Regions from separate parts of the Paenarthrobacter sp. NPDC090520 genome, predicted to be linked through region 4. Evidence: riboswitches for the same ligand, from Rfam matches in the RefSeq annotation. Region 4 holds a riboswitch; each other region holds the start of a gene.
What was found. A riboswitch is a leader RNA that binds a small molecule or an ion and turns the genes downstream of it on or off. The one in region 4 is predicted to bind S-adenosylmethionine.
Positions count from the first base shown of each region.

Region 1: another riboswitch for S-adenosylmethionine. It lies ahead of ACIQTZ_RS01525 (aminotransferase class V-fold PLP-dependent enzyme); the one in region 4 lies ahead of ACIQTZ_RS21700 (LLM class flavin-dependent oxidoreductase).
Region 2: another riboswitch for S-adenosylmethionine. It lies ahead of ACIQTZ_RS10065 (homoserine O-acetyltransferase); the one in region 4 lies ahead of ACIQTZ_RS21700 (LLM class flavin-dependent oxidoreductase).
Region 3: another riboswitch for S-adenosylmethionine. It lies ahead of ACIQTZ_RS08810 (hypothetical protein); the one in region 4 lies ahead of ACIQTZ_RS21700 (LLM class flavin-dependent oxidoreductase).

Region 1 is NZ_JBIVXM010000001.1:311,535-318,480, reverse strand. Features, by position in the region: gene ACIQTZ_RS01545 (DoxX family membrane protein) at 1-391, shown strand, start outside; gene aroA (3-phosphoshikimate 1-carboxyvinyltransferase) at 398-1,777, shown strand; gene ACIQTZ_RS01535 (ribosome small subunit-dependent GTPase A) at 1,780-2,895, shown strand; gene hisN (histidinol-phosphatase) at 2,950-3,762, shown strand; SAM riboswitch class IV at 3,907-4,020, shown strand; gene ACIQTZ_RS01525 (aminotransferase class V-fold PLP-dependent enzyme) at 4,055-5,449, shown strand; gene ACIQTZ_RS01520 (class I SAM-dependent methyltransferase) at 5,539-6,327, shown strand; gene ACIQTZ_RS01515 (metal-dependent transcriptional regulator) at 6,355-6,946, shown strand, end outside.
Region 2 is NZ_JBIVXM010000006.1:235,105-242,050, reverse strand. Features, by position in the region: gene ACIQTZ_RS10080 (alpha/beta hydrolase) at 1-348, opposite strand, end outside; gene ACIQTZ_RS10075 (SGNH/GDSL hydrolase family protein) at 434-1,261, shown strand; gene ACIQTZ_RS10070 (winged helix DNA-binding domain-containing protein) at 1,264-2,424, shown strand; gene ACIQTZ_RS10065 (homoserine O-acetyltransferase) at 2,462-3,583, opposite strand; SAM riboswitch class IV at 3,598-3,712, opposite strand; gene ACIQTZ_RS10060 (bifunctional o-acetylhomoserine/o-acetylserine sulfhydrylase) at 3,875-5,215, opposite strand; gene ACIQTZ_RS10055 (VOC family protein) at 5,427-6,065, shown strand; gene ACIQTZ_RS10050 (CPBP family intramembrane glutamic endopeptidase) at 6,216-6,946, opposite strand, start outside.
Region 3 is NZ_JBIVXM010000005.1:212,104-219,049, forward strand. Features, by position in the region: gene ACIQTZ_RS08785 (LOG family protein) at 1-187, shown strand, start outside; gene ACIQTZ_RS08790 (matrixin family metalloprotease) at 184-996, opposite strand; gene ACIQTZ_RS08795 (matrixin family metalloprotease) at 1,227-2,063, opposite strand; gene ACIQTZ_RS08800 (VIT1/CCC1 transporter family protein) at 2,218-3,372, opposite strand; gene ACIQTZ_RS08805 (hypothetical protein) at 3,641-3,832, shown strand; gene ACIQTZ_RS08810 (hypothetical protein) at 3,829-4,167, opposite strand; SAM riboswitch class IV at 4,184-4,303, opposite strand; gene ACIQTZ_RS08815 (sodium:solute symporter) at 4,444-5,982, opposite strand; gene ACIQTZ_RS08820 (helix-turn-helix domain-containing protein) at 6,252-6,827, shown strand; gene ACIQTZ_RS08825 (APC family permease) at 6,838-6,946, opposite strand, start outside.
Region 4 is NZ_JBIVXM010000026.1:43,440-50,385, forward strand. Features, by position in the region: gene ACIQTZ_RS21690 (ABC transporter substrate-binding protein) at 1-1,242, opposite strand, end outside; gene ACIQTZ_RS21695 (NtaA/DmoA family FMN-dependent monooxygenase) at 1,239-2,654, opposite strand; gene ACIQTZ_RS21700 (LLM class flavin-dependent oxidoreductase) at 2,696-3,793, opposite strand; SAM riboswitch class IV at 3,829-3,938, opposite strand; gene ACIQTZ_RS21705 (PLP-dependent cysteine synthase family protein) at 4,164-5,507, shown strand; gene ACIQTZ_RS21710 (hypothetical protein) at 5,767-5,940, shown strand; gene ACIQTZ_RS21715 (LysR family transcriptional regulator) at 6,010-6,946, opposite strand, start outside.

The sequences.
Region 1 (6,946 bases), on a different contig from region 4:
CGAGTCCCTGCCGTTCCCGGCTGATGAGAAGGTCCTCGCGCGGGTGATCGGCGGCGCGCAGCTTGGCGCCGGCGCCCTGCTCGGCTTGGGTAAGCTCTCACGTTTCGCAGCCACCGTCCTGGCCGTAACGTCCGCACTGAACACCTATGTCGAGTGGCGTTCGGCAGACATCAGCACCAAGGAAGCCCGCGGCGCGCGCCGGGCCCAGCTTTTGAAGAACATCTCCCTCACGGGCGGCGTGCTGCTGGCATCGGTTGACACCGAGGGACGCCCCAGCCTGGCATGGCGCGCCGAACACCTCGCCACGGACGCCCGCAAAGCAACGGGCAAGCAGATCAAGCGCGCAGACAAAGCAGTTCGCAAGGCCGTAGATAACGCAGTTGGAGCATAAGGAAGCATGACAGGTACCACCGCAGCAAACGCCGACCCGAAGAACGGCACACCCCTCCCCCTGTGGCCAGCACCCTATGCCACGGTTCCGGTGGATGCCACGGTGACGGTACCGGGATCCAAATCATTGACCAACCGATTCCTGGTCCTGGCTGCGTTGGCCGACGGACCCTCCCGCCTGCGGGCACCACTCCATTCCCGGGACTCCGTGCTGATGATCCAGGCCTTGCGCCAGCTCGGCGCGACGGTCACCGAAGTACCCGGCGACGGCGATTATGGCCCCGACCTGGACATCACACCGATGGATCCGTCCGTCACGGGCGGCGAAACAGCGATCGATTGTGGACTCGCGGGAACGGTCATGCGCTTCGTCCCACCCCTGGCGGCCCTGCGCGCCGGCGTCACGGTGTTCGACGGCGACCCCCACGCCCGCAAACGCCCCATGGGAACCATCATCGAGGCTTTGGTCGCACTCGGCGTGCCCGTCCGCAGCGAAGGCGGCAGGACGCCGTCGGCCCTTCCGTTCGCGGTGGAGGGCTCGGGCGAAGTCCGCGGCGGGCACCTGGTCATCGACGCCAGCGCCTCCTCCCAGTTCGTCTCGGCCCTGTTGCTTGTTGGCGCCCGCTTCACGGAGGGGCTGCACCTGGAGCACGTCGGCAAGCCGGTGCCCAGCCTGGACCACATCAACATGACGGTCGCAGTCCTGCGCAGCGTCGGTGTCCAGGTGGACGATTCCGTCCCCAACCACTGGCGCGTGGCCCCCGGTCCCATCAGGGCCTTCGACCAGCGCATCGAACAGGACCTGTCGAACGCCGGTCCGTTCCTCGCGGCAGCACTTGCCACGCGCGGCACCGTCCGGATCCCCAACTGGCCCCTCGAGACCACCCAGGTGGGTGACCTGTGGCGGAGCATCCTGGCATCCATGGGCGCTGAGGTGTCGCTGGAGGACGGAACCCTGACGGTCAAGGGCGGACCCGAGATCCTGGGCGCCGATTTCGACGAAACCAGCGAGCTCGCCCCTACCGTCGCCGCATTGTGCGCGCTGGCCACGGGCCCCTCCCGCCTCACCGGCATTGCGCACCTCCGGGGCCATGAGACAGACCGCCTTGCCGCACTGGTGGCCGAAATCAACCGACTCGGCGGGAACGCCGAAGAGACGGCCGACGGCCTCATCATCCACCCGGCGGCCCTTCATGGCGGTGTAGTCCACAGCTATGCGGACCACCGCATGGCCACGGCCGGGGCCATCCTGGGCCTCGCCGTTGAGGGCGTTCAAGTGGAGGACATCGCAACGACGTCGAAGACCATGCCGGAGTTTCCGCAGATGTGGGCAGCGATGCTCGGCCGGACCCCGGCTGAGGCTTCATCGGGCGGGGCCACGAGCTGACCATGGGCCGCGACGCACGCTCCTGGGACGAATCGGACGTACGGATCCGGCCCAACAAGAAGGGTTCCCGCCCCCGCACCAAGGATCGGCCCAGCCATGACGACGCCGTGATCGGCAGGATCATCACGGTGGACCGCGGCCGATATACCGCAGTGGTTGGTGAGGACACCGACAATGAGCGGGTGGTCATTGCCGCACGGGCCCGCGAACTGCGCCGGAACCCGGTGGTCCCGGGTGATTTCGTGGCACTCGTGGGTGATGTTTCCGGTGGCCCGGACACGCTCGCGCGGCTGGTCCGCGTCGAGGAACGCCGGACGCTTCTGCGCCGCAGCGCGGACGACACCGATCCCATCGAGCGCGTCGTGGTGGCCAACGCGGACCAATTGGTGGTGGTTGTGGCTGCAGCGAACCCGGAGCCACGCACCGGCTTCATCGACCGCGCACTGGTAGCAGCCTACGACGCCGGCATCGAGCCGCTGCTCCTCGTCACCAAGGCGGATGTCAAGGATCCTGCCGAACTTCTGGCCAATTACCTCAGCCTCGACTTTCCGGTCATCATCAGCCGCACGGCGGATTCGCAGGCCTCCGGCATCGATGCACGTTCAGACGACGGGCTCTCCGCCCGTTTGGACAGCGACGCCGTCTCCCGCCTGCGTTCCCACCTCGACGGCAAGGTAACCGTCATGCTGGGACACTCCGGCGTGGGCAAATCCACCATGGTCAATGCCCTCACAGGAGCCGAACGGGCGACCGGTGGGGTCAATGCCGTCACCGGGCGCGGACGCCACACTTCCTCCTCCGCCCTGGCCCTCAAACTGGCGGACGCTCCTTCCGGCAGTTGGATCATCGACACCCCGGGCATCCGTTCATTCGGCCTTGCCCACGTTGATGCCGGCCGCATTCTGCATTCCTTCCCCGACCTGGAGCCCGGCACGGAAGCCTGCGACCGTGGCTGCAAACATGACGCGAGTGCAGTGAACTGCGGGCTGGATGAGTGGGTCAACCAAGGCAATGCCGGCCCTTCCGGCGTGGCCCGCCTGGCTTCGCTCAGGCGCCTGCTCGGTGCCGACCCCCGCCTGGAGGCCAAGGAAACCAAGGAATTGGGCACCGTCAACTGAGGGTCGGAGCCTCACCTCCCCCGGGGCGTGGAGGATTCACGATAGTTTGGTGGCATGACCCAACCCGTTTCCAGCTACAACGATGACTTGCGATTGGCCCACGTCCTGGCCGATTCCGTGGACGCCCAGACCATGGACCGGTTCAAGGCCCTGGACCTGCAGATCGAAACCAAACCCGACCTGACGCCGGTCACGGATGCGGACAAGGCCGCTGAGGAAGCCATCCGCGGACAGTTGTCGCGTTCACGCCCCCGTGATGCCGTCCTCGGTGAGGAATTCGGAAGCAGCGGCCACGGTTCACGGCGCTGGGTCATCGACCCCATCGACGGCACCAAGAATTTCGTCAGGGGCGTCCCCGTGTGGGCAACCCTCATCGCCCTGATCGACGAAGGCGAACCCGTGGTGGGCGTGGTCAGCGCACCAGCCTTGGGCAAGCGCTGGTGGGCGGCCAAAAGCATGGGCGCCTACATGGGCCGCTCGTTGGCCTCGGCCACCCGGCTGAAGGTTTCCAACGTTTCCACGCTCGCGGATGCGTCCATGTCCTACTCGAGCCTGTCCGGCTGGAAGGAGCGCGGGAACCTTGACGAGTTCCTCGGCCTCACCGAGGACATTTGGCGTACGCGCGCCTACGGGGACTTCTGGTCCTACTGCCTGGTGGCAGAAGGCGCCGTTGACATCGCCTGCGAGCCCGAACTGAACCTCTATGACATGGCGGCCCTCGTGCCGATCGTCACGGAGGCGGGCGGCCGGTTCACTTCCCTTGAAGGTGAGGATGGCCCCTTCGGCGGCAACGCACTGGCAACCAACTCGATCCTGCACTCCGAGGTCCTGAAACGCCTCAATCCGGGAATCGACGATCTCCTCTGAATTTTCGACGGCGGACACCTCCCTGGGAGGTGTCCGCCGCACTTTATTCGCCAAATCCGCCCTTTCCGCATCCTGCGTAACAATGCGCTTAACAAAGTGGACGGCTTTGTGTCCGGCATGCGGGGTGCCTTAATGTCTACTACAGGTCACGAGTGCCAGCGCTAAACCCCGGTTTGCTGGCCGGCAACCCTCCATTCGCGGTGGGGTGCCCCGGGTGACGACCAGGCCGGTCCGGAACGGATACGGCAAGCGCGGATCCCCCCGCAAGGGGGTCCCTCTTGAGTGAGGTCCCATGAGCACTGTTACGTTCGAATCCACCGCCCTTCCCACTGCCACGCAGGAAGCCGCGGCCGCCAGGCCCCTTGCCGCCGTGACTGGCGCCGAACTGCAGGCGCCCCTGATCCAGGGCGGCCACGTCCGCTACGCCAACCTCGACTACGGAGCTTCCGCGCCGGCGCTGACCATCGTGTCCGCGTACCTGAACGAGGTCCTGCCGTACTACGCGAGCGTGCACCGCGGAGCCGGATTCGCGTCCCAAATCAGCACGTCCGTCTATGAAAACTCCCGCGAGATCGTGCGCGACTTCGTGGGCGGGCGCCCCGATGACTCCGTCATCTTCACCCGTAACACCACCGACTCCCTCAACCTGCTGGCCGGCTGCCTTCCGCAGATCGACGGTACGCCAACCGGCGAAGTCCTGTACCTGGACATCGAACACCACGCCAACCTGCTGCCGTGGCAGGGCGTGCCGCACCGCAGCGTCGTAGCCGCTTCCACGCTTGCTGCGACCCTCGCCAACCTGCGCCACGAACTGGCCCAAGGCGGAGTCTCACTGCTCGCGGTCACCGGCGCCTCCAACGTGACAGGTGAAATCCTGCCCATCGCGGAACTGGCCTCCCTTGCCCACGAATTCGGTGCCCGCATCGTGGTGGACGCTGCCCAACTCGCCCCGCACCGCCGGATCAACATCGCCGAAGCGGACGTCGACTACGTGGTCTTCTCCGGCCACAAGCTGTATGCACCCTTCGGTGCCGGCGTAGTGGTAGGCCGCCCCGATTGGCTCGACGCCGGAACGCCGCACCTTGCCGGCGGTGGCGCAGTCCGTGAAGCCCGCCTCGACTCCGTCAGCTGGGCGACAGGTCCGGCCCGCCATGAAGGCGGATCCCCCAACGTCCTTGGCGCCGCCACCCTGGCCCGCGCCACGCAGGTCCTGGCCGGCCTTGACCAGCAGGCCTGGCACGACCACGAGGCCGCCATCCGCTCCTACCTTGTGGAGGGCCTGCAGGCCATCGACGGGGTCACCGTCCACCAGATCTTCAGTGATTCCACGGACACCATCGGTGTGGTCAACTTCTCGGTGGAGGGATTCGACGCCGGTCTGGTAGCCGCCTACCTGTCCGCGGAACACGGAGTGGGCCTTCGCGATGGCCGGTTCTGCGCACACCCGCTCCTCAAGCGCCTGGGCCTGCCGTCCGGTTCCCTGCGCGCCAGCTTCGGCGTGGGTTCCCGGCTGGAGGACGCCGCCCGGCTGCTCAAGGGAATCCAGGAACTGAAGGGCACCGGGCTGGGCTGGGACTACGTGGTGGACGAGGGCCGCTGGGTTCCGGCGAACGACCACCGCAGCTATCCCGAATGGGCCCCCAACACGCCCGGTACCGCAGGCGCTGCTCCCTGCACCGTGGACTGACCGCACTTTGCCGTGACCCGGCCAGCCCTGCCTTGCTGTAAATTCGTAGGGTACTTCCGGCGTTCGCGGTAGAGGAGTCTGTACACACCATGCGGTCCCAAGACCCTTCCAAGGGTTCGCATCAACCCAGCGGTCCCAAGCTGCACGCGGTCCGGCGCAAGGAACTGGGGCAAAGCTTCCAGGATGGCGGCGAGCACTACCATGTGGTGCGTCCCGGCTACCCTGCAGACTCCGTGGATTGGCTTCTTCCTGCCGGCGCGAAGTCCGCGGCCGACATCGGCGCGGGCACGGGAAAATTCACCACGCTGCTCGTGGACCGAGGTCTTGAGGTTACCGCCGTCGATCCTTCCACGGACATGCTGGCGCAACTCCGCCTGTCGTGCCCGCAGGTCCATGCGTTGGAGGGCACCGCCGAGGCGAGCGGACTGGCGGACTCAGCTTTCGACGTCGTCAGTGTTGCCCAGGCCTGGCATTGGTGCGATCCCGACAAAGCCAGCACGGAAATCGCCAGGGTGCTCCGTCCGCATGGCGTCCTGGGCCTGATCTGGAACCAATTGGATACTTCCGTCCCCTGGGTGCACCGCCTTTCACGCATCATGCATGCCGGCGACGTACACAAACCGGGTTTCCGGCCGGCCATCGGTCCGGAGTTCACCGGCTTGGAATGCCATGTCACCCATTGGGAGGATGCTGTGTCCCCCGGGGACATCATGGAATTGACCAAGTCGCGCAGCTATTACCTTCGAGCCAACGAGGCTACCCGTGCCAAGGTCATGGGAAACCTGGAGTGGTACCTCTACGAACACCTCGGCCACGCCCCTGGCCAACCCCTGGCCCTGCCGTACGTGACGCAGACGTGGCGGGCCTGCAAGGCCTGAGGCGCCCTCCCACGGTAGGCTTGGAACGTGAAGACCAGTACGCCCTCCTCCTCGATCGAGGACTACGTCAAGGTCATCTACTCCTTCACTGAGTGGCAGGACAAGCCCATCACGTCCTCCCAGCTGGCCCAACGGCTGGGCGTAGCCAATTCCTCGGTGTCCGAAATGGTGCGCAAGCTCAAGGACCAGGGCCTGGTGGACCACCAGCCCTACAGCGCCATCCGCCTGACGCCCGACGGCATGCGACTGGCCTTGGCCATGGTGCGGAGGCACCGGCTCATCGAGACGTACCTTGTGGAGGAACTCGGCTACCGCTGGGACGAGGTCCACGACGAAGCGGAAATGTTGGAACACGCAGTCTCTGACACCTTCATTGAACGCATGTCCGCCAAGCTGGGCCACCCTGTCCGGGACCCGCACGGAGACCCCATTCCCTCATCCGATGGCTCCGTGGAGCTACCGCACGCCTACCGCATGATCGAACTGGACCAGGGACACGCGGGCCGCATCACGCGCATCAGCGACGAAAACCCTGACCTGCTCCGCTATCTGGCCGCCGAAGACATTGCCTTGGACGCCCGCATCGAGATTGTAGGCCGCAAGCCCTTCGGTGGCGCCC
Region 2 (6,946 bases), on a different contig from region 4:
GGTTGCCATGGCCATGCCCATGGAGAAGCCCAGCAGCGTCACCGAGGAGTGGTTGGCTTTGACGGTGTCCAGCCACTCCAACGCGTACTCGGCCGCCAGCTTCACGGCATCGAGCGAGTAGTCGATGGACGCCGTGAGCGGGAACCACGTGAAGCCCGGGCCCATGGGCATGGGGGCGCGCAGGGAGGCCACTACGAAGCCTTCGGGAAGGACTCCGGCGAGGCTGAAGAGGTCGTCCTCGTTGGATCCGTAGCCGTGGAGCAAGACCAGGAGCGGCTTTCCCGCCCTTTCGGTTTCGTCATGGGACCACAGGACAACGGGCGCGGGGAATGCAACGGCTTCAGTCATGGGTCTATTCTTGCAGTTACCCATGGGTAACAACCTACGGTGGCGTAGGTTCGCAGGCACGAGTCCACAAGGCAGGATAGGAAGAATGAGTTCATTGGTGACGCCAGGCGATGGAATCCAAACGCATCCTTGGAGCCGCTACGTGGCGCTGGGAGATTCCTTCACCGAGGGCATTGGCGACCCCGAGCCGCAGAACCCCGGAGGCTTCCGTGGCTGGGCGGACCGGGTGGCCGAAGAACTCGGCCGCGGCCACGACGATTTCGCGTACGCCAACCTGGCCATTCGCGGCCGCTTGCTGCAGCAGATCGTGGACGAGCAGGTTGGCCCGTGCTTGGAACTGCAACCGGACCTCGTTTCCATATCGGCAGGCGGCAACGACCTCATCCGGCCTGGTGGCGATCCGGACCTCCTGGCCGAGAAGCTGGACGCAGCCGTCCAGGAACTCAGCTCGGGCGGGGCAACGGTGGTCCTGTTCAACGGCCCGGACACAGCTTCTTCCGTGCTCAGCCGGATCCGCGGCAAGGTGGCCATCTACAACGAGAACCTGCGGACCGTCGCCGCCCGGCACGACGCCATCGTCGCGGACATGTGGTCCTTGCGGCAGCTCGCCGACACGCAGATGTGGGACGAGGACCGCCTGCATTTCTCGCCCCTCGGCCACCACACCATCGCAATGATGGTGCTGGAGGCGTTGAACGTCCAACACACGCTCGAACCCCTCGTCCCCAAGCCCCTCCCGCCCCGGACCTGGCGGGAAGCCCGCTCTTCGGACCTCGTGTGGGCGCGCGAATACTTCGTCCCCTGGGTGATCCGCCGCCTGCGGCACCAGTCCTCCGGCGACGGCATCACGCCAAAACGTCCGACGCCGGGACCCGTCTTCGGGCCCAACGCCACCGGATTGCCGCGCGGCTAGGCGTGGTCGCCTTGGAGCCAGACGACGTCGTTCGCCTCCGACTGAGCCGCCAGCACCTCCGCGCTCCGTTGGCTCCGACGGCATCAGAAGCAGTCCGCAACCTCCTCGCTGTCCAAGCCCAGGAGTTTCCCTACGCGCGCTGGTCCCTGGCCCAGCGGACTCCCGAAGCTTCCGCTGCGGATGTGGAGCAACTCGTGGCAGACGGCACCATCCTGCGGACCCACATCCTCCGGCCCACTTGGCACTTTGTGCACCGCGACGACCTCGGCTGGTTGATGGGCCTGTCCGGGGAACGGCTGCATCAGGGAAACAAAGGCATGTACCGGCAGACGGGGGTCGATGCCGCCTCAGCCGCCCGAAGCTCCGGCCTCCTCGCCGAAGCAGTTGCGGGTGGCGCCCATAAGACCCGCGAGGAACTCTCCGCGGTCCTGGAGGACGCGGGGTTCCCGGGCAAGGGACTCGGCTTCGTGTACCACCTCATGCATGCGGAAATCAGCCGGATCCTGGTCAGCGGCAAACCTATCCGCTCGGCCGGGGGTGCCCTCAAGCAGACGTACGCGCTGTTCGGGGAACGGGTACCCAAGCCTGGACCTGACGCTTTGGACGCCGATGAACGGGACCAGGCTTTGGGCCAGTTGGCCCTGCGGTACTTCACCAGCCGTGGACCGGCCACGGTCAAGGATTGCTCGGCGTGGTCCGGCCTGACCATGAAGGACGTGAAACGTGGGCTCGAGGTAGCCGCCGACGTTGCCCCTGGGGCCTTGGCCTCGCTTCCGCTCGACGGGCTGGACTTCCACCTGGCAGCAGATGATGTTGCCGGGTTGGAGCGGACCGGGGCCGCCCGGGAGGTCGGCTCAGATCCGGACGCCGCACTCCCCCGCGTGGACCTCATCCAGTGCTACGACGAGTACGTCATGGGCTACTCGCAGTCCCGGCACTACCTCGGCGGGGTGGCACCCTACTTCCCGGAAAACGGCGGCCCCATGCACGTAGTCCTGCTGGATGGCAGGCTGGCCGGCTGGTGGCGCCACGCATTCGCCGGTGGCACCTGCGAACTCGATATCCGCCTGAACCAGCCCGCCACGCCCGCCGTCCAGCGGGCACTGGAAGCCGAAGTGGACCGTTATGGCCGGTTCCTGGGCGTGGAAGCCAGGCTGGCCTGACGGCAATGCCCGTTGGACAGCCTGCCCGGTACCCCGCTCAGGCGAAGAAGGACTCCCGCAACTGCGCCGAGAGTTGCCCGATCTCCGTGAGGAAGCCGTCGTGGCCGATGGGAGCCTCGATCACATGCACCGGAACGTCACCCGGCAACGCGTCGGCGAGTTCCTTGGACTGGGCCGGAAAATAGAGCCGGTCCGTATCCACGGCGGCAATAAAGAACTCGGCAGTCGTGCGGCCCAGGGCCTCCTGCAAAGTACCCCGCCCACGCGTGACATCGTGGCTCATCAGGGCCTCGGTGATGGCGATGTAGCTGTTGGCGTCAAAGCGCCGCACCAGCTTGGTGCCTTGGTGGTCGAGGTAGCTTTCCACCTGGTACCGGCCGCGCTTCCCCAGGATGGCTGCGGCGAGCGGGGTTTCCTTGTGCTGCGGTTCGCGGCCGAAACGGACATCCAATTCCAAGGCGGAGCGGTAGGTGATGTGGGCGATCCTCCGGGCCAGGGCGAGGCCGGCCTCCGGCGCGGCACCCTGGTAGTAGTCGCCGTCGTTGAAGTTGGGGTCCTGGCGGATGGCGAGCGTCTGCGACTGGGCGAAGGCGATTTGTTCTGCGGTGCTGTAGGCACCCACGGACACCACCGCACAGCGCTTGACCCGCTCCGGGAAAGTCACAGCCCATTCGAGCGCACGGGCGCCTCCCATGGAACCGCCCAGTACGGAGTGCCAGGCGCGGATTCCCAAGGCATCGGCCAGGCGGGACTCAGCCTCGGTGGTGTCCCGGAGGGTGACCAGCGGGAACCGGGAACCCCACGGTTTTCCGTCCGGAGCCGCTGACGACGGCCCGGTGCTGCCGTTACAACCACCCACGATGTTGATCGAAATGACGAAGAACCTGTCGGTATCGATCGTGGCACCTGGCCCTACCAGTTGCTCCCACCATCCGTCTTCATCGGTGGCGCCGCGGGCGACGTGGGTACTACCGGTCAGGGCATGCTCCACCAGCACGGCGTTTGAGGCATCGGCGTTCAGCTGGCCCCATGTTTCGTAGGCCAACACCACATCGGGAAGGAAGCCGCCGGCTTCGAGTTCCAGCGGGCCCACGTGGGCGTACTTGAGGGTTCCGTCTGCTTCCTCGGATGTGGGAAGGGCTGTAGCAGTAATGGTCATTCCTTTGACACCTAACCTCGCGCTTGCCCACCGCCTTTCATGCGGCAGGCCAGGTCCTCACCCGGGGCACCCCACCGCGGAGGAGGGTTGCCGGCCAGCAAGCCGGGGCTGTCACTGGCACTCATGACCTAATACGTAAGAGTCTAGGAAGAACACAGCCGTTCTGGCGAAGAATGTGACAGCTGTGTGACGGTTTGGAGCATCTTCGTTCATGAACGAGCACCCGGCAGCGCCGCCCGGCGAATAATCGTCGGCCGGGTGGCGCCACCGTATTTCACGGCAGATCCGGCGTCAGGCGCCCTTGGCCGCGCGGAATCCCGCCTCAAGGTCGGCGATGATGTCATCTACGTGCTCAATGCCCACCGCGAGACGGACCAGTCCCGGAGTAACGCCGGCTACAGCCTGCTGCTCCACGGTCAACTGGCTGTGGGTGGTGGAGGCCGGGTGGATCACCAGGGACCGGACATCGCCGATGTTGGCCACGTGCGAGTGCAGCTCCAAGGCGTCCACGAACCGCTTGCCCGCTTCCACGCCGCCCTTGATGGTGAACGCGACAACGGCACCGGTACCGCGGGGGCCGTACTTGCGCCCACGCTCAAACCAGGGGCTGGACGGCAGCCCCGCGAAGGCGACGGATTCGACGTCGTCATGGGCTTCCAGCCATTCGGCCACTGTGGTGGCGTTCGCGACGTGACGCTCCACGCGCAGGCTCAGGGTTTCCAGGCCTTGGGCGATGAGGAACGCGTTGAACGGAGAAACCGCGGAGCCAAGGTCGCGCAGCAACTGGACGCGGGCCTTGAGGATGTAGGAAAGGTTGGCCCCGAGCGCGCCGTCCTTGCCGAGGTCGCGGGCATAGACCAGGCCGTTGTAGCTGGGATCCGGGGTGTTGAAATTGGGGAAGCGCTCCGGGTCCTTGCCGAAGTCGAAGTTTCCGGAGTCCACAATGACGCCGGCAATCGCCGCACCGTGGCCACCCAGGTATTTGGTGGCCGAGTGGACCACGATGTCGGCGCCCCATTCGATGGGACGGATCAGGTACGGGGTGGACAGCGTGTTGTCAACGACCAGGGGGACGCCCGCTTCGTGGGCAACCTTGGCAATGCCCTCAATGTCCAGGACGTCCTGGCGCGGGTTGGAGACAACCTCGCCGAAGAACAGCTTGGTGTTCGGCTGCACGGCGTTGCGCCACTGCTCGAGGTTGTCCGGGTCCTCGACGAAGGTCACGGAGATGCCGAACTTCTTCAGGGTGTGGGCCAGCAGGTTGTAGGTTCCGCCGTAGAGGCTGGGGCTGGCCACCACGTGGTCGCCCGCTTCGGCGACGTTGAGGATCGCGAAAGTTTCCGCGGCCTGCCCGGAGCTGAGGAGCAGGGCACCCAGGCCACCTTCGAGGCTGGCTATCCGTTGCTCCACGGCATCCTGGGTGGGGTTGCCGATACGGGTGTAGATCGGGGCAAGCTCGGCCAGGGCGAAGCGGTTGGCGGCACTCTCGGCGCTCGGGAACACAAAGGACGTGGTCTGGTAAATCGGAAGCGAGCGGGCACCGGTGGCGGAATCGGGTTCCTGGCCTGCGTGGATTTGGCGGGTTTCGAAAGACCATCCTTGGGACATTGCGTTCTCCTCTTTGTGGCGCATGGGTTCGGTGGATTGTGAATGCTTCCAACTGCGGCCAGTCTAGGAAGGCCCCGCGGCAATGCACAGGTTTGTGACGAAGACAGTATTTTTCGGTCTTCGGGCGTCATTCCGGCGTCCCGCCATGACGCCACGCGCCGCCCTCCAATAACATCCCACCTTGGTTAGGCTTGACTTAGCTGAGACCCGAATCACAAAGTGCCAAGATGAAGCCATGCGCATGGATCACGTCTCTTACGCTTGTGAACGAGATGGCCTTCTGGCCACGACAGAACGAATTTCCGCGGCATTGGGAGTGGACGCAGTCCGGGGCGGAGTGCACCCGCGCTTCGGTACCCGGAACATGATCATTCCCCTTGCGGACAACAAATACCTTGAAGTGGTGGAGGTCCTGGACCACCCCGCTTCGGATAAGGCACCCTTCGGCCAGGCAGTCCGGGCACGCTCGGCAGCCGGCGGCGGTTGGATGGGCTGGTGTGTCGCCGTTGACGACCTCGCTCCGTTCGAAGAACGCCTTGGCCGTTCCGCAGTTCCCGGCAACCGCAAGTTCCCCGACGGCCGGGAACTCGTGTGGCAGCAGATCGGCATCCTCGGCTTGATCGCAGATCCCCAGGTACCGTACCTGCTCAAGTGGGAAGGCGATCCCGGCCTGCATCCCTCCAAGGTCTATGAAAGTGACGTCAAGATGTCCAGCCTGACCATTGCGGGCTCGGCGGAACGTGTCACCGAATGGCTGGGCGAGCCCGTGGAAAAGCCACTTGAGGACGTCGCTGTCCAGTGGATGGCTCCGCACGGCACGCCCGGGATCATGTCCGTGACCTTCGAAACCACCTCGGGCGCCGTCACCATCTGACACCCCTGCAAGAAACTTCGGCCGCTATCAGCGGGTGCCAATGACGTCACCTGCGGATGGCGGCCGAATACCTTTAACTCCCAACTGGGTCGCACTTGTGCGCGTTTAGAGCGCTCAAAACGCGCACAAATGCGACCCAGTTGGGGCCTGCTAGCCGAGGCCTACTGCCTTGCCGAACAGGCTGAAGCCAACGAATGCCACAATGTCCAACAGGGCGTGCGCTATCACCAGTGGCATGACCCGTTTGGTCCTGGTGTAGAGCCAGGCGAACACCAAGCCCATCACCACGTTTCCGATGAAGGGCCCGAAGCCTTGGTACAGGTGGTAGCTTCCGCGCAGGACAGCACTGACGAGGATCGCCAGCGGCGTGCTCCAGCCGAACTTTCCGAACCGGTCCAGCAGGTAGCCCACCACGATCACTTCTTCAACGATCGCATGGCGTATGGCCGAGAGGATGAGCACCGGGACGGTCCACCAGTAGGCGTCCAATCCACTGGGCAGGATTGCCGTGGTGATGCCCAGCGCCCGCCCCACTGCGTACAGGCCCAAGGACGGTATGCCGATCGCGGCGGCGAGGCCCAGGCCTTGGAGAGAGTCCTTGCCGGGCCGGGCGAAGTTGAAGCCAAGGCGGGCGAACGCCGACCCACCTGCTGATCCCCCGGTGACGTGCAGGGACAGGAAATAGAACACCAGGACTACCGGCAGCAGGGCGAACAGGATGTCCAGCAGCTGGTACGTAAGGTCGAAGTATTCACGCGTGCTTTGGGACCTGTTGAGGGTGGACGTAGCCTCCGACAAGGGGGCGCGGGTCAGCTTGTCCAGGAGCTGCACCACCGAATAGACGGCGGACTGGCCCAGGGAGAGGCCCAGCACAATGAGGA
Region 3 (6,946 bases), on a different contig from region 4:
GGAAACCGTCACGCCCATGGTGCTGGTGGGACGCGAGCACTGGGAACGGAGCTTTCCCGCGTGGCCCATGCTGCAAAGCCTGGCCGCGGGAAGGCCCATGGCTGAACGGATCTTCCTGGTGGACACCGTGGAGGAAGCGGTGGACATCGTGGCCGGACGGGCCGGGCGTCCTGTGCAGGAGCGCTAGAAGTCCTTGCTGCACGGACCGGAGCCGAGCTTGGCCAGGCCCGTCAGGTCGCCGGCCGCGTATTGGCGCACCCACGAGGCTTGGTCGTACATGAGCTGGCGGGGATCATCCACGTGGTCGAGGCCCAGGACGTGTCCCAACTCGTGCATGATCACTGCCACGCCGATCTCGCGGCCCTGGGAGGACCCCATGATGCCGGCGAATTGCGGCGCATCCAGGGACACCGTGCCGGTGACATAGGCCTTGTAGCCGTTACTCAGCCCGATCGACGAACTGCCACCCAGCCCGACGGTCTGGCCCGTGAGCCGCGGGACCTGCTCCGGGGTGGTCCAGGCGATCAGGACGGGAGCCCAGCGGTCGCCGTACATCTCTGGCTGGTAGCCGGCCCTGTTGCTGGTGGGCTGCTCCGAGGTGGGACCGTCGTAGATGAAGTGAAGGCCAGTCGCCAGGCTGGCCTGCCGCACGGCTTCCTCCACCAAGGATTGCCAGGACGCAGGAGCCAGAGTCGAGTTCACCACGTAGTGGATGGGGCGGCAGGGGGAGTAGGCCACAGGTGTGCCGTCCGTCTTGAGCGCCAGGAACTTGTAGGCTGTACTGCTCCGCTGCAGGGGTGCGGGCGTGCCCAGGGGAGCGTCGGCCTCCTCCCGCCCTGGGACAGGGTCTTCCCGTTGTCCGAACGGCAGCACCCCCGGGCGCGGGGACTGGCTTTGCGGTGCATCCGAACCCCACAGCGGCTGCAGGTCTCCGCCGAAGTAGGCACCCGCGCAGACCAATCCCAGGACCCCGAAAAAGAAGAAGACCGCGGCCACGGTGCGGTGCCTTATCTGTGGAGTGGGTTGCTGCAGCGGTCCCTGTGCAGGAGGGAGATGACGCGGCGGGGGATAGGGGTCTGGCCCTTGTGGCGACCCATCAGGTTCCATCGAACCCCCTGACGCGACGGCCCGGAACCGCGGTTGGGGCGCCGCCGTCGGCCGTTTGGGGACAGCATAGGACCGCGCCCGCCGGGAAGTCCATGGCTCGGCCCCAGCCAGGAACCGGCCTAGATGTCCTTGCGGCAGGGGGCAGATGCCAGCAGGTGCAGGCCGGTCAGGTCGCCGTCAGCCAAACCATCAGGTGCGCCGATCTCCGGATACATCAGCTGCACCGGGTCATCCACGTGGTCCAACCCCATCACATGGCCCAGCTCGTGCTGCATGACGGCCAGGACGTAATCCGAGCCGCCTTCCTCAGCCAGGAGCTCGGAGATCTGTGGCGTGTCGAGTTCCAGGCTGCCCGTGATGTAACTCTTGGGTCCCTTGTTCAACCAATACATGCTGCTGCCACCGGTGCCAATGACCTTGTCCTCCAGCGCGGGTGCGGCCTCCGGGGTGGTCCAGGAAATCAGCAGCGGTGCCCAGCGCTCGCCGTACTTCGCCGGTTGGTACGGCTCCCGCTTCGCAGTGGGCAGCTCGTCCGTGGTGCCGTCATTGACGAACTGGATGCCCGTCGCGGCCGAGACGTTGGCCAAGGCCGCCTGGAAGAGTTCATCCGTTCCCGCGGGTGCCGAGGCGTCATTGACCACGTAGTGCAGCGGCCGGCACGGCGAATAACCAACCGGAGTGCCGTCGTCGTTCGTGGCCAGGAACTTGTATGAATCGCTCGTGAAGGCCGGTGCGGGAGGCGAGGCGAGCGGGGCATCGGCCTCTTCCAGCCCGGGTGGGGGAGCATTGTGGGCGCGCGCCGGGTTGTGCGTGCCTGGTCCGCCTTGTTGGGCGTTGGGCAGGGCGGCGCCCGGGACCAGGGCCGTAATGCGTGGATCGCCGTGCAGGAAACCGCTGACCAGGACGGCGACTACAGCGGCAACCACCGCCATGACAAGGCCGAGGAGCAAACGCAGCGCCTTGCCGGCACGGCGGGGTTCTAGCGCATGCGACTCCCCATGCTCGGTGTCCACGGTTCTCCATTCCTCAGGCCCCGTTCACGCAGGCAGCGCAGAGGACGAACCAACATTACGGGACCGGGGTGGTCCCGTCTATTCATGCCGGCGAGGCCTAGACGATCACCGCTCCGAAGAGGAGGCCCAGTCCGTAGGTGGCAGCTGCGGCGCCCAAGCCGATGGCCAGCTGGCGGAGGCCACGGCTCAGCGGGGACGTTCCGGAGAGCAGCCCGACGACGGCGCCCGTCGCCAGAAGTGCAATGCCCACCAGCGCTCCGGCCAGGATCAGGGCGTTCCAGCCGACCATGCCGAAGACGAATGGCAGGATGGGGACGATGGCGCCCGAGGCGAAGAAGCAGAAACTCGACATGGCAGCGCCCCATGCGGAACCGACGGTCTCGTGCTCGTCCGCCACTTCTTCCTTCTCTGGCTGGAGCGAAAGGCTGGGATCGCAGTCGCAGCTGAAGAGCCCCAGGCGCTCTGCGGCGCGGTGTTCAGCAGCTTCCCTGGTCATGCCGCGCGCCAGGTACACCAGGACGAGTTCGTTGTGCTCCACGTCCAAGGACGGCGCTGCGGCCAACGTGGCCTGGGTGGGAAGGGTGGCGTTGAGCAGTTCCCGTTGCGACCGGACGGAGACGTACTCGCCGGCACCCATGGACAGTGCACCCGCCAGCAGGCCGGCAACGCCACTCATCAGCACCACGGCACTGGAAACGCCCGTCGCGGCCATGCCCATCACCAGGGAAAGGTTGCTGACCAGGCCGTCGTTGGCGCCGAAAACCGCTGCGCGGAACGTGCCGGACAACCTGTTGCGGCCGCGGGTTGCGAGGCCGCGGACAACTTCCTCGTGGATTTGCTCGTCGGCCACCATGGCGGGGGTGGCGTACGGGTCGGTGCCATAGGGGGAGCGCCCCTCAGCACGTTGGGCCAACGCGAGGACGAAGACGGATCCGAAGTGCCGCGCCAGGAAACCGAGGAGCCGGCTGCGTGCGGACGCCGCCTTGGGCATGCCGGCGTGTTCCCCGAGCAGCTTGAGCCAGTGGGCTTCGTGCCGGCCTTCCGCTTCTGCCAGGGCCAGGAGGATCTGGCGTTCCTCGCCGTCACGGCGTTGGGCGAGTTCGCGGTAGACGGCGGCCTCGGCCCGTTCGTCTGCCAGGTACTGCCGCCAGCGCCGGATATCCGACTGCGTGGGTGTTCGCGGGGCTTCGTCTGCGGGGTGGGGGGCCGGAGCGGGGCTCGACGGACCGTGGGATTCCTGGTGCTGTTGCACTGTTTCTCCTGGGCTTGATGGGACGGTTACGGCCCCTTTGCACCGCCCACTGTACCGCTTATTTCCGGGGATTTTTGGCTGGTATTCCTTAGCGGGAATGTTCGGCATGCCTTAATTCCATACCCTGCTGCAGCGGCGCTGTGGCCGTCGGCAGCCCTCCCTTGACCCCTTCCTGAGGCGGTGCTCAGATGGTTAGACAGGGGCGGGGCACTCCCCGCACATCGGTCAGTGGACCGCCTGGTGCGGCCCATCGGACGGAGGTTGCAGCATGAGCACCGAATCACATCCCCACCACCCGGAACGGGCAACCATCGAATCGGATCCGGCCTACGATTACAACGAGGACCAGGAAGTGGACGAGGCCTGGGCAGAGGAAGGCGAGGTGGCGGACGACGACGAGCGCATTGTGCCGCTCGATGAGGCCGAGGAAGAATTCCGCGGCGACGGCGACGAATCCTAGGCAGCCGGCACCAGGCTGAAGTGCTGCTCGCGCCCCGCGGTATGTCCGACGGCGGCCACCGCCACCGTCAGCGTCTGCGACGCGGAACACCAACGTGCGGCGCGGACGGACCGTGCCAAGGCCGCGGCCAGCAGCCGGGGCTCAGGGTGGTGAAATCGTTCGGCGCGGCCGCGCGCTGCAATGATCACCGTGCCTTGGACGAGATCGACGACGGGAATCACCCGGACTGCGGGGGCGGCGCTTTCGATGGGGCTGGTGTTGACCAGGGCCGCTTGGGATGCGCCTGCTCGGTGTGCGGGATCTTGGATCGTGCTGGTTTCAGCCTGGTACGGCAAGGACTGCTCCTTGGTGGGAGTGCTCTTGCCCGCTCGGTTGTCTCTGGTCCGGGGCGGGCCGCTTCCTCATCCGAACCACCCGTGAACATGGGGTTGGTGTGCGGCCAGTCGGAGCTTGGCGCCACATCTCTTGAAGCTGCGTCCTATCCTAATGCCTCCCCGCAATGGGGGTGGGTGTGCTTGTGGAAGCCGGGGACGACGCAAACGGCGACGCCACCCCGCGAAGGGTGGCGCCGCCGTCGTACATTGCCCAGGTGGCCACTGTGTGGCCGGACTCTAGGCCTTGTGGCTGGTGACCGGGTGGGCGTCCAGCGGGAGCTCATCCGAGATGGCTCCAGCAACCCGCTTGTCCCACGCCGCGCGGACGGCGGCATCGGTGGGCGGAGTGAGCAGTGAGATCACCACGAACGTCACGAACGAAGCGCCGAGGCCCCAGTAGATGGGATCGTTGGCGTAGACGCCGTCGGCGCTCTCGATCACACCCGTTGCGAAGAGGATCAGCAGGACCAGGGTGAGGACCGAGCCCACGGCCATGGACCAGGCTGCCGCGATGCCGGTACCGCGCTTCCATACAAGGCCGCCGAGGATGGCGACGAGGAGGCCGCCTACCAGGATGTCGTAGGCGATGGTGAGGGCCACGACCACGTCCTGGGCCGCCATGGAGATCAGGACCGCCAGGACGCCGAGGCCGAGGACCCAGTAGCGGTTCGCCTTGACGTCGTGCTCGGGGTTTTCCGTGTCGTCGGTGTTGATGGTCTTGCCGAACCAGCTGGCGACGAAGGGGACTACGTCTGCGCGGGCCACTGTGGCCGCGGCAATGAGTGCGCCGGAGGCGGTGGACATCATCGCGGCAACGGCAGCTGCCATGACCAGGCCGCCAATGCCGATGGGCAGGATGTGCGTTGCCACCTCGGCGTAGACAACGTCCTTGCCGAGGTTTGCCACGTCGATGTCCGGCAACGCCACGCGTGCGGCGAGGCCGATCAGGGCGCCGGCTACACCGTAGAGGATGCAGTAGACGCCGGCGGTTGCGCCGCCCCAGCGTGCAACCGTGGGGGTCTTTGCCGTGAAGACGCGCTGCCAGATGTCCTGGCCGATCAGGAGGCCAAGCGTGTACACCACGAAGTACGTGATGATGGTCTGCAGGCCGATGCCGTCGATCTGGAAGAAGCTTGCATCAACGCGCTGGCGGATGCCGTCCAGGCCGCCGGCTGCGTTCATGACGAACGGCAGCATCAGCAGGAAGATGCCCACGGTCTTGATGATGAACTGGACCTGGTCAGCAAGGGTGATGGACCACATGCCACCGATGGTGGAGTAAACCAGCACGATCGCACCGCCCACGGCGATGGCCAGCCAGCGTTCCCAGTCGAAAAGGACCACGAAGATGGTGGCGTAGGCGCCGGTGGAGGTTGCGCAGAGCATGAGGGTGTAGGCCAGCATGACGATGCCGGAGGTCTGGGTGGCCTTGCTTCCATAGCGGAGGCTCAGCATCTGCGAGACCGTGTAGATCTTCAGGCGCTGGATGGTGCCGGCGAACAGCAGGCTCAGCAAGAGGACGCCGGCGCCGATGGCCACCACCAGCCACATGCCGGAGATGCCGAACTTGTAGCCCAGGCCAACGCCGCCAACGGTGGATGCGCCACCCAGGACAACCGCGGCCATGGTGCCGGTGTAGAGGAACGGTCCCAGGCGGCGGCCGGCCACCAGGAAGTCGCTGTTGTTCTTGGTGCGGGACTTGCCCCACCAGCCGAACGCCAGCATGGCAAGCAAATACACCACCACAATGGCGATGTTGATGAACGAAGAGTCCATGAGTGGCTCCTTGGAGCTGATGCACGGAGGTTGGGGTATTCGACGATACTCCTGCAGGGCGTCGAAGTCTCTGTGCTGACGAACGGAGTTGGACGTGTGTTGTGTGCCTCACAGACAACACTTGTTGCCTATGAGGATATGTTGTGATGGGAGTAACAGTCAAGGTGGTTTGGTCATGGTTCCGCGGATTCTGGGTCTTTGCCGTGGCTGTCCGGCTACTATTGGCTCCAATGACAGGGCCTCCCGGACGGGCCTGAAAGGTTTTGTGAATGAAGGCTCTACCCGTTGAACCCAGCAATGTTCCCGTTGCCATCGGTTCCAGAATCCGTGCAGCCCGGCAGGCGCAGCGGCTCACCATCGAGCAGGTTGCAGACGCGACGGGACTGACCAAAGGCTTCCTCAGCAGGGTGGAGCGGGACCTCACCTCACCGTCAGTGGCCTCCCTGGTGACGCTGTGCCAGGTGCTGTCCGTGTCTGTCGGCGACTTGTTCGCAGCGCCCGAAACGCATCTGACGCGGCGCGACGATGGACCGCGCATTTCCCTGGGTGGCCAGGGCATTGTGGAGCGGCTGCTGACGGCGCGTTCCGAGCGCAGGCTCCAGATCCTGCAGGCAACCATCGAGCCGCGGGGGCGTGGCGAAAATGAACTCTATGCCGTGGACTGCGATGTTGACGTGCTGCACGTCGTCAAAGGCAGGATCAAGCTGATCCTGACCAACGAGGAATATGACCTCGAAGAAGGGGATACCCTTTCCTTCCCGGGCCGCGAGCCCCACACCTGGATCAACCCCACGGATGAGACGGTGGAGGTGCTCTGGGTCCTGGTGCCCGCGGCCAGCAGGTAGGACTGGGGGCTTAGCCCACGTGGACCCAGGGGCGGCGGGTGATGTCCGGCTCGGCTTCCCTCAGCACTTCCCGGGTGACCGGTGCGATCTCGCCCTCGCCGAAGAAGAGGAACTTGCTG
Region 4 (6,946 bases):
GAGCTGCTGCTGGATGAGTTCCAGGACTTCCTTTGGTGACTGCCAGTAGGTGACCTTGAAGGAGAGCTTCTCGCCGTTCTTCTCGCGGATGCCGTCCACTCCGGGCTTCCATCCGGCGTCGTCCAGGAGCTTTTTGGCACCGTCCGGATCGTGGGCCAGCAGCGAACTGTAGTCCTTGAAGTAGGGGGTGGTGTGGGACAGGACGCCCTTTGCAGGCTGGTCGGCTTCGGTCAGCAGGGTCTTGGTGATTTCTTCGCGGTTGATGGCCTTGGAGATGGCCTGTCGGACCGCGGTTTCCTTCAACTTGGGGTTGGACTCGTTGGAGTACAGGTTGTAGACGACTCCCGGGTTGGCCCGGGTTTCGTTCCAGAAGCCGTTGCCACTGAACAGTCCGATGTCCGCGGCCGAGATCGCTGCCGTCGCGTCAATCTGCCCGGACTGCAGGCTGCCCGTGCGGTTGCCTGCTTCCGGGATGATCTTGAACGTCACTGTGTCCAGGTACGCCTCGCCCTTGTTGCTGTTGGTGGAAGACGGCCAGTTGTAGCCTGCACGGCGATCGAGCACGGCTTCCTTGTCCACGGTGTAGCTCTTGACGTTGAAGGGACCCGAGCCGGAGAACTTTCCGGCGCAACGGTCTGCTTCGGAGAGCTTGGCCGACGCCGGAGACAGGAGCCCCAGGGTGAACGTGGACGTTGCCTGCAGGAACTGGGCGTTGGGCTTGGAGAAGTCCACCACAACGGTCTGCGGATCCTTGACGGTGATGGCGCTGACATCGCTCAGGTAGGTGGAGCCCAGGGTTGCCTTGGCGCCGAGGGCCTTGATGGCTTCGAAGTTGGTTTTCACCGACTGGGCGTCGATGGCAGTCCCGTCCGCGTAGCTCGCGCCGGTGCGCAGGGTGAAAGTGAAGCTGGTGGCATCAGCGTTGTTCTCGAACTTCTCGGCCAGCCACGGCACGATTTCGCCGGTCTTCGGGTCCTGCGAGGTCAAGGAGGCCACGGTCTGGCGGGCAATCGCGATCGCGTCGTTGTTGCCTACCTGCTGCGGGTCGATGCAGCCACGGTCAACGGAAACAGCGAAGTTCAGGTTCCCACCCGGAACGGGCGAGGACGCGGCACTTTGCTGCGCACCGGCGTCGGCCCCTCCACCGCAAGCGGAGGCCAGGAGCGCAATGGCTCCCAGGACGCCGGCGACGGCGGCGGGTTTCTTTCCGCGGCCTGCTGGGGCCGGTTTGGGGAGTCTCATGCGACGTCTTCGCTTTCGGTGAGTTGGGTGCTGGTGAGTGAACTGCGCTGGGTCAGCGGCGCACGGAGGCCGAGGTTTTCGCGGAGGGTGCTGCCTTCGTATTCGGTGCGGTACACGCCGCGGTCCTGCAGCCTGGGAACGAGTTCATTGACGATTTCGTCCAGGCCGGAAGGAACGATCCACGGGGTGATGTTGAAGCCGTCCACCGCCCCGGTGTGGGCGTATTCGGCAAGCTTGTCGGCGACGTCATCGTAGGATCCCACCAGGCCACGGCCATTGAGGCGGGACCTGGCGGCGACGAACTGCCGGATGGACAAGCCCTTGTCCTTGGCTTCCTCACGCCACTGGGCAGCGAGCTCCTTGGCGCTCTTGCCGTGGAAGGCGTTGCCGCGGGTGGGGTTGGTGACGTCAACCACCGGGTCGATGTCCGGGAGGGGCCCGTCGGGGTCGTACCCGGCCAGGGTGCGGCCCCAGAACTGTTCCAGGTAGGCGATGGCCGTTTCCGGACCCACCTGTTGGGAGCGGACCCATTGGTGCTTCTCTTCCGCCTCGGCGGACGTGGCTCCGAGGATGAATTCCTGTCCGGGGAAGATCTTCACGTCATCGGCCGGGCGGCCTGCCTTGAGGGTACGGGCGACGATGTCTTCGCGGAATTTCTTCGCGTCCTCCAGTTCGGGGTGCGCCGAGAAGATCACGTCGGCGTTCCGCACGGCGAAGTCCCGGCCATCGGGTGAGTCGCCGGCCTGGAACAGCACCGGGTGGTGCTGGGTGGAGCGCGGGAGGCGGCCGGTGATCTCGACGTCGAAGCTTGCATCCTTGCGGTGCACGGGAGTGATGCTGCCTTCGCGGAGCCAGCGGGCGTCGTTCCGGGACCCGGCGATTGCGCCGTCGGCCCAGGAATCCCAGATCGCTTTGGCCGTCTGGACGAACTCTTCGGCCCGGTTATAGCGGTCCTCGTGCTTGAGGAACCCGCCGCGCCGGAAGTTGGCGCCGGTCCATGCGTTGTCCGTGGTGACGATGTTCCACGCGGCGCGGCCGTCGGACAGGAGGTCCAGGCTGGCCAGCCGGTGGGCGAGGTCCGCGGGATCGTTGTAGGTGGTGTTCTGGGTAGCCACCAGGCCGATGTTGGTGGTGACAGCTGCCAGGGCAGCGAGGGCGGTCTGGGCGTCCGGGCGCCCTGCGACGTCAAGGTCGTGGATCTTGCCGAGGTGCTCGCGGAGGCGGAGGCCCTCGCCCAGGAAGAACGCGGTGAACAGGCCGCGTTCAGCGGTCTGGGCCACGCGGCGGAAGGATTCGAAATCGGTCTGCGAGCCGCTGGCTGCGTCCTTCCAGACCGTGGTGTGGTTGACGCCCTGGAAGAAGACGCCGAACTGGATCTGCCCGTTGCCTGCGATGCGGTGGTGCTTGGTCATGGGTGAGCTCTCTTGTGGTTTCTGTGATGCGTGGGCGTCGGTCAGGCCGCGGCGTAGCGGTTGGCCGGGCGGGGAAGATGGAACGTTTCCCGCAGCGTCGCGCCCGGTTTGGGTGGCGTCACCAACCCGGTCTTGTGCAGCGCGGGGAGCACCTTGTAGGCCAGTTCGGGGAGGTCGACGTCCAGGACAGCAGGCTTGAGGCGAACGCCGTCTGCCGCTGCGAACAGTGTGGTGAGCACTTCCACCAAGCCCTCAGCGCTTCCGGCGTAGCGGGCTCCGCCCTGCCATTCCTCGTGGGAGTCCAATTCGGCCAGGCGCTCGGCGGCCGTCTGTCCACGGGCATCCAGGATGACGTCCAACTCCACGAGCGTCCGCTGGGCACCAGCCGCCGCTGCCGCGTGGGCCGCCGTCGGAAGGGCCTCAACGGACGCTGCGGATACCAAGGCCACGTCTGCCTCGACGGCCGGAATGAGACCTGCGGGGGCAAATACCACCAACTGTCCCTGCAAGGGGCGGGGGATGATGGACGGTCCCTTCACGGAGAAACGCGCTCCTTCGAAGTCGGCGTAGTGGATCTTGTCCCGGTCGAGGTAGCGGCCCGTGGACACGTCCCGGAGCACGGCGTCATCTTCCCAGGAATCCCAGAGCCTGCGGCTGGCTTGGACCACATCGGCTGCCTCGGCCGCGACCTCGTTCTCTGCCAGCGGCGTGCGGCCCACGGAGCGGGCTTCCTCCAGCAGGTTCGCGGCGTTCACCAACCAACCGGCCCTGCCCTGGGAGGAGTAGTCCAGGCTGGCGAGCTGGGTTGCGACGTGGAATGGCTCAGTGAAGAGCGTTCCTGCTTCCGGAACCAGGCCCAGGGAGCCCGTGAGGGGCGCTGCGAACGCGGCGCGCTGAATGGCGTCGATACGCGTTGGGATTCCTGTGCTGCCGGCATCCACGGCCCGGGTGTCCTTGAACGTGGCAAGGTGAAATCCCGCGATATCGGCGGCCTGGACAGTCTCACGGATCCGTAAGCCCCCCAACAGCGCCTGCGGATCGTGGAGCGCCTTTCGCCACGCAGCCGGGTGGGCTCCATCGCCGTCGAGCTCCAGCCCAACAACGCGTGAACGGAATTCGGGTACAGAATTTGTAGGCATGTTCTCTCTTTTCAGAGGCCGCCGCGCGGCCGGTCGACATTCACTTGCCGCAAACGCGGCCAGGTCTGTTTCCGGAGCACCCCGCCACCTAATGCCTGAGGGTTGCCGCAGCGCGAGCCGGTCCTTGGCGCGCTGACTCTTGACCTGGAACTGAATCTAGGAGCACCTCCAAGGAATGTACAAACGCCCTGACGCGGGGCGTCAACGCGGGAAACACCGCGTCAACGGACTGCCAAATTCGTCATTTTCCACTCCGGCCTGTACCCCGCGTGACGATGCGTTGCGTCGCGTTGAGCCGCGTGTAGCGACGCCTGACGCGTTGCTCAACGGTTTTTGGCGCACCGTTTTCCTGCCTCCTAGCGTGGGCGGCATGACCGTTTACGAATCAGTCCTCGATGCCATCGGTGGCACTCCCCTGCTCCGTTTGAAGAAGCTCGGCGTGGGCGTCCGGCCACGCATTTACGCGAAGCTGGAGTTCCAGAACATTGGTGGCAGCGTCAAGGACCGGGCCGCACTGTCCATGATCCGCGCAGCTGAACAGGCCGGACTCTTAAAGGCTGGCGGGACGGTGGTTGAAGGAACCAGCGGTAATACCGGGATCGGGCTGAGCCTGGTGGCGGCACAACTGGGCTACCGTTCGGTGATCTTCGCTCCCGCTGCCACTGCAGCGGAAAAGGTCCGGCTGCTCCGGGCTTTCGGGGCAGAAGTGCACCTGGTGGCCGACTTCGTGCCGCGCTCACACCCGGACCATCTGGCGAACCGAGCGGCGGCCTTTGCAGCCTCGACCCCGGGTGCCTGGCTGGCACTCCAGTACGACAACCCGGCCAACCCCGGCGCCCACTTTGCCGGCACGGGACCTGAAATATGGAAAGACACCGAGGGTGCGGTGACGCATTTCGTTGCGAGCGTCGGAACCGGAGGGACCATCAGCGGCACCGGCCGCTACTTGAAGGAAGCCAGCGACGGCCTGGTCCAGGTCATTGCGGCAGACCCTGAGCACTCCCGCTACGGTGGCGGCAACGGCTCACTCAAATACACCGAAGGTGCCGGTCACCCCCTTCACCCGGCCTCCGCGGAGGACATTTGGCCTGAAGCGTTCGATACCACCTTGGTGGACAAGTACTTCAGCATCAGCGATCGCGACGCCATCTTCACCGCCCGCCGTGCAGCCCTGGAGGAAGGGCTGCTCATTGGCGCCACGGGAGGCACAGCCTTGGCGGCGGCTCTGGAACTTGCAGCCACGTTGGATGAAAGCCACACCATCGTTGCGGTCATCCCGGACTCGGGCAGGAACTACCTCTCCACCTATTTCGACGACGCTTGGCTCACCTCGCTCGGCTTCCTGGAACCGACGACGCCGGACGGAACCATCCGCTCGCTCCTCACCGGTGCGCCTGCCGGAGTTCATCTCCTGGCGAACGGCCTGACAGCGGCGGAGGCCGCCGTCGAACTTCACACCCGGTCGCTGGGGCCAAGCGAGCCGGCGTTCCTGGTGCTGGACCGTGGCGATAGCTTTGGAACCGTCCACCCGCGCGAAGTTGTGGGTGTAGTGACCCTGGAGTCGTTGTCCTCGGTGGATGACGCAGCTCCTGCTGCTTCGGCGGCTGTTGCTTACAGGACCGTCGCGGTCGGCGTCCCCGCCTCGGAGACGCCTGACCTGACGGAAGTAGCGGCAGTCCTGGTCGACGGTCGGATCGCCGCTACGCTGCGCTGATCCTCATCCGGTGAAACCGTGGACCTATGGTCGTAGACGGCCCTGGCAAGGCGGGGTAACTCCACCCCGTCTGCCACGCCACGCCCCCTACCGCGATCGTCCCTGCCCGGCAGCCAATTCGGCCAGATGATGGTTCCAGACACGAGTCCCTAGACACTGATCGCGCGTGCGCTTCGGAACAGTAGCAATCACTTTTCATGAATCTTTAGGGAGGCCATCATGGATGTAAGGAGTCCTGCGCTGTGAACCGGGGGCGGCCATGATCCAGGCTTTGCTCTGCAAACTGAACATCCGGCACGAATGGCACGTCGAACACGCCGACGATGGAACGGTGTACCGGCGGTGCCGTCGATGCGGCAAGGACGACGACGAACGCGGCAAAGGGATCCACGGTGATTTCGGCTCATGGGCAGGTCCCGGAGGGACAGGCTGAAACCTCGGTCAACTGCTCAGCGGCCTCCGCAGGTGGCGGCCAAACTGACACCGTCCGCTGAGATTTCAGTCAGTCGAGTAGCGCTACGCCAAACTCAGCTACGACGGCCCGCAATTCCCCAAGGTAGCGCTGCGCTTGGTCGGTCAGCGGAATCGCGGCGTGACCGATCCAGCCAATCTCGATGCGTTCGTCGACGTCGAGCGGGATGGCAACGATCTCCGGGTCCAGCTGCCCGCTGATGATGCCCGTCGAGATCGTGTAGCCGTGGAGCCCAATCATGAGGTTGAAGATGGTGGCACGGTCAGAGACCCGGATCTCCTGCTTACTGGACAAGGTGGAGAGGATCTCCTCGGCGAAGTAGAAGGAGTTGTTCGCACCTTGGTCGAAGGTCAGCCGCGGCAAGCCGGCCAGATCGTCGAGTGTCGCTCGCTCTTTTGCGGCGAGCGGGTTCTTCCGTGAAATGAAAATGTGTGGATCTGCGAGGAAAAGCGGTGTGAACGCCAGCCCGGATTCCCGGAGCAGCTTGTCGATGACCTTCCGGTTGAAATCGTTCCGGTAGAGGATACCTACCTCGCTGCGGAGCGTACGGACATCCTCGATGATGTCCCAGGTGCGGGACTCACGGAGCGAGAACTCGTATTCGGCCACCTCAGAGGCCTTGACCATCCGGACGAACGCGTCCACCGCGAACGAGTAGTGCTGCGTTGACACCCCGAGCAGACGTCGCGTCGGTGGCCTGCCGAGGTAGCGCTGCTCGAGGAGGGCGAACTGCTCGACCACCTGCCTTGCATAGCCGAGGAACTCTGCCCCGTCCTCGGTGAGGGTGACCCCGCGGGCGGAACGAACAAGGAGAGCACGGCCTACCCGGGTCTCGAGGTCCTTCATCGCTGCGGACATTGTCGGCTGCGCTACGTAGAGCAGATCGGCAGCCGCAGAGATCGACCCCTCCGCTGCAACCTCTATGAAGTAGCGGAGCTGCTGCAGGGTCAATCCGCTCGAAATCTGG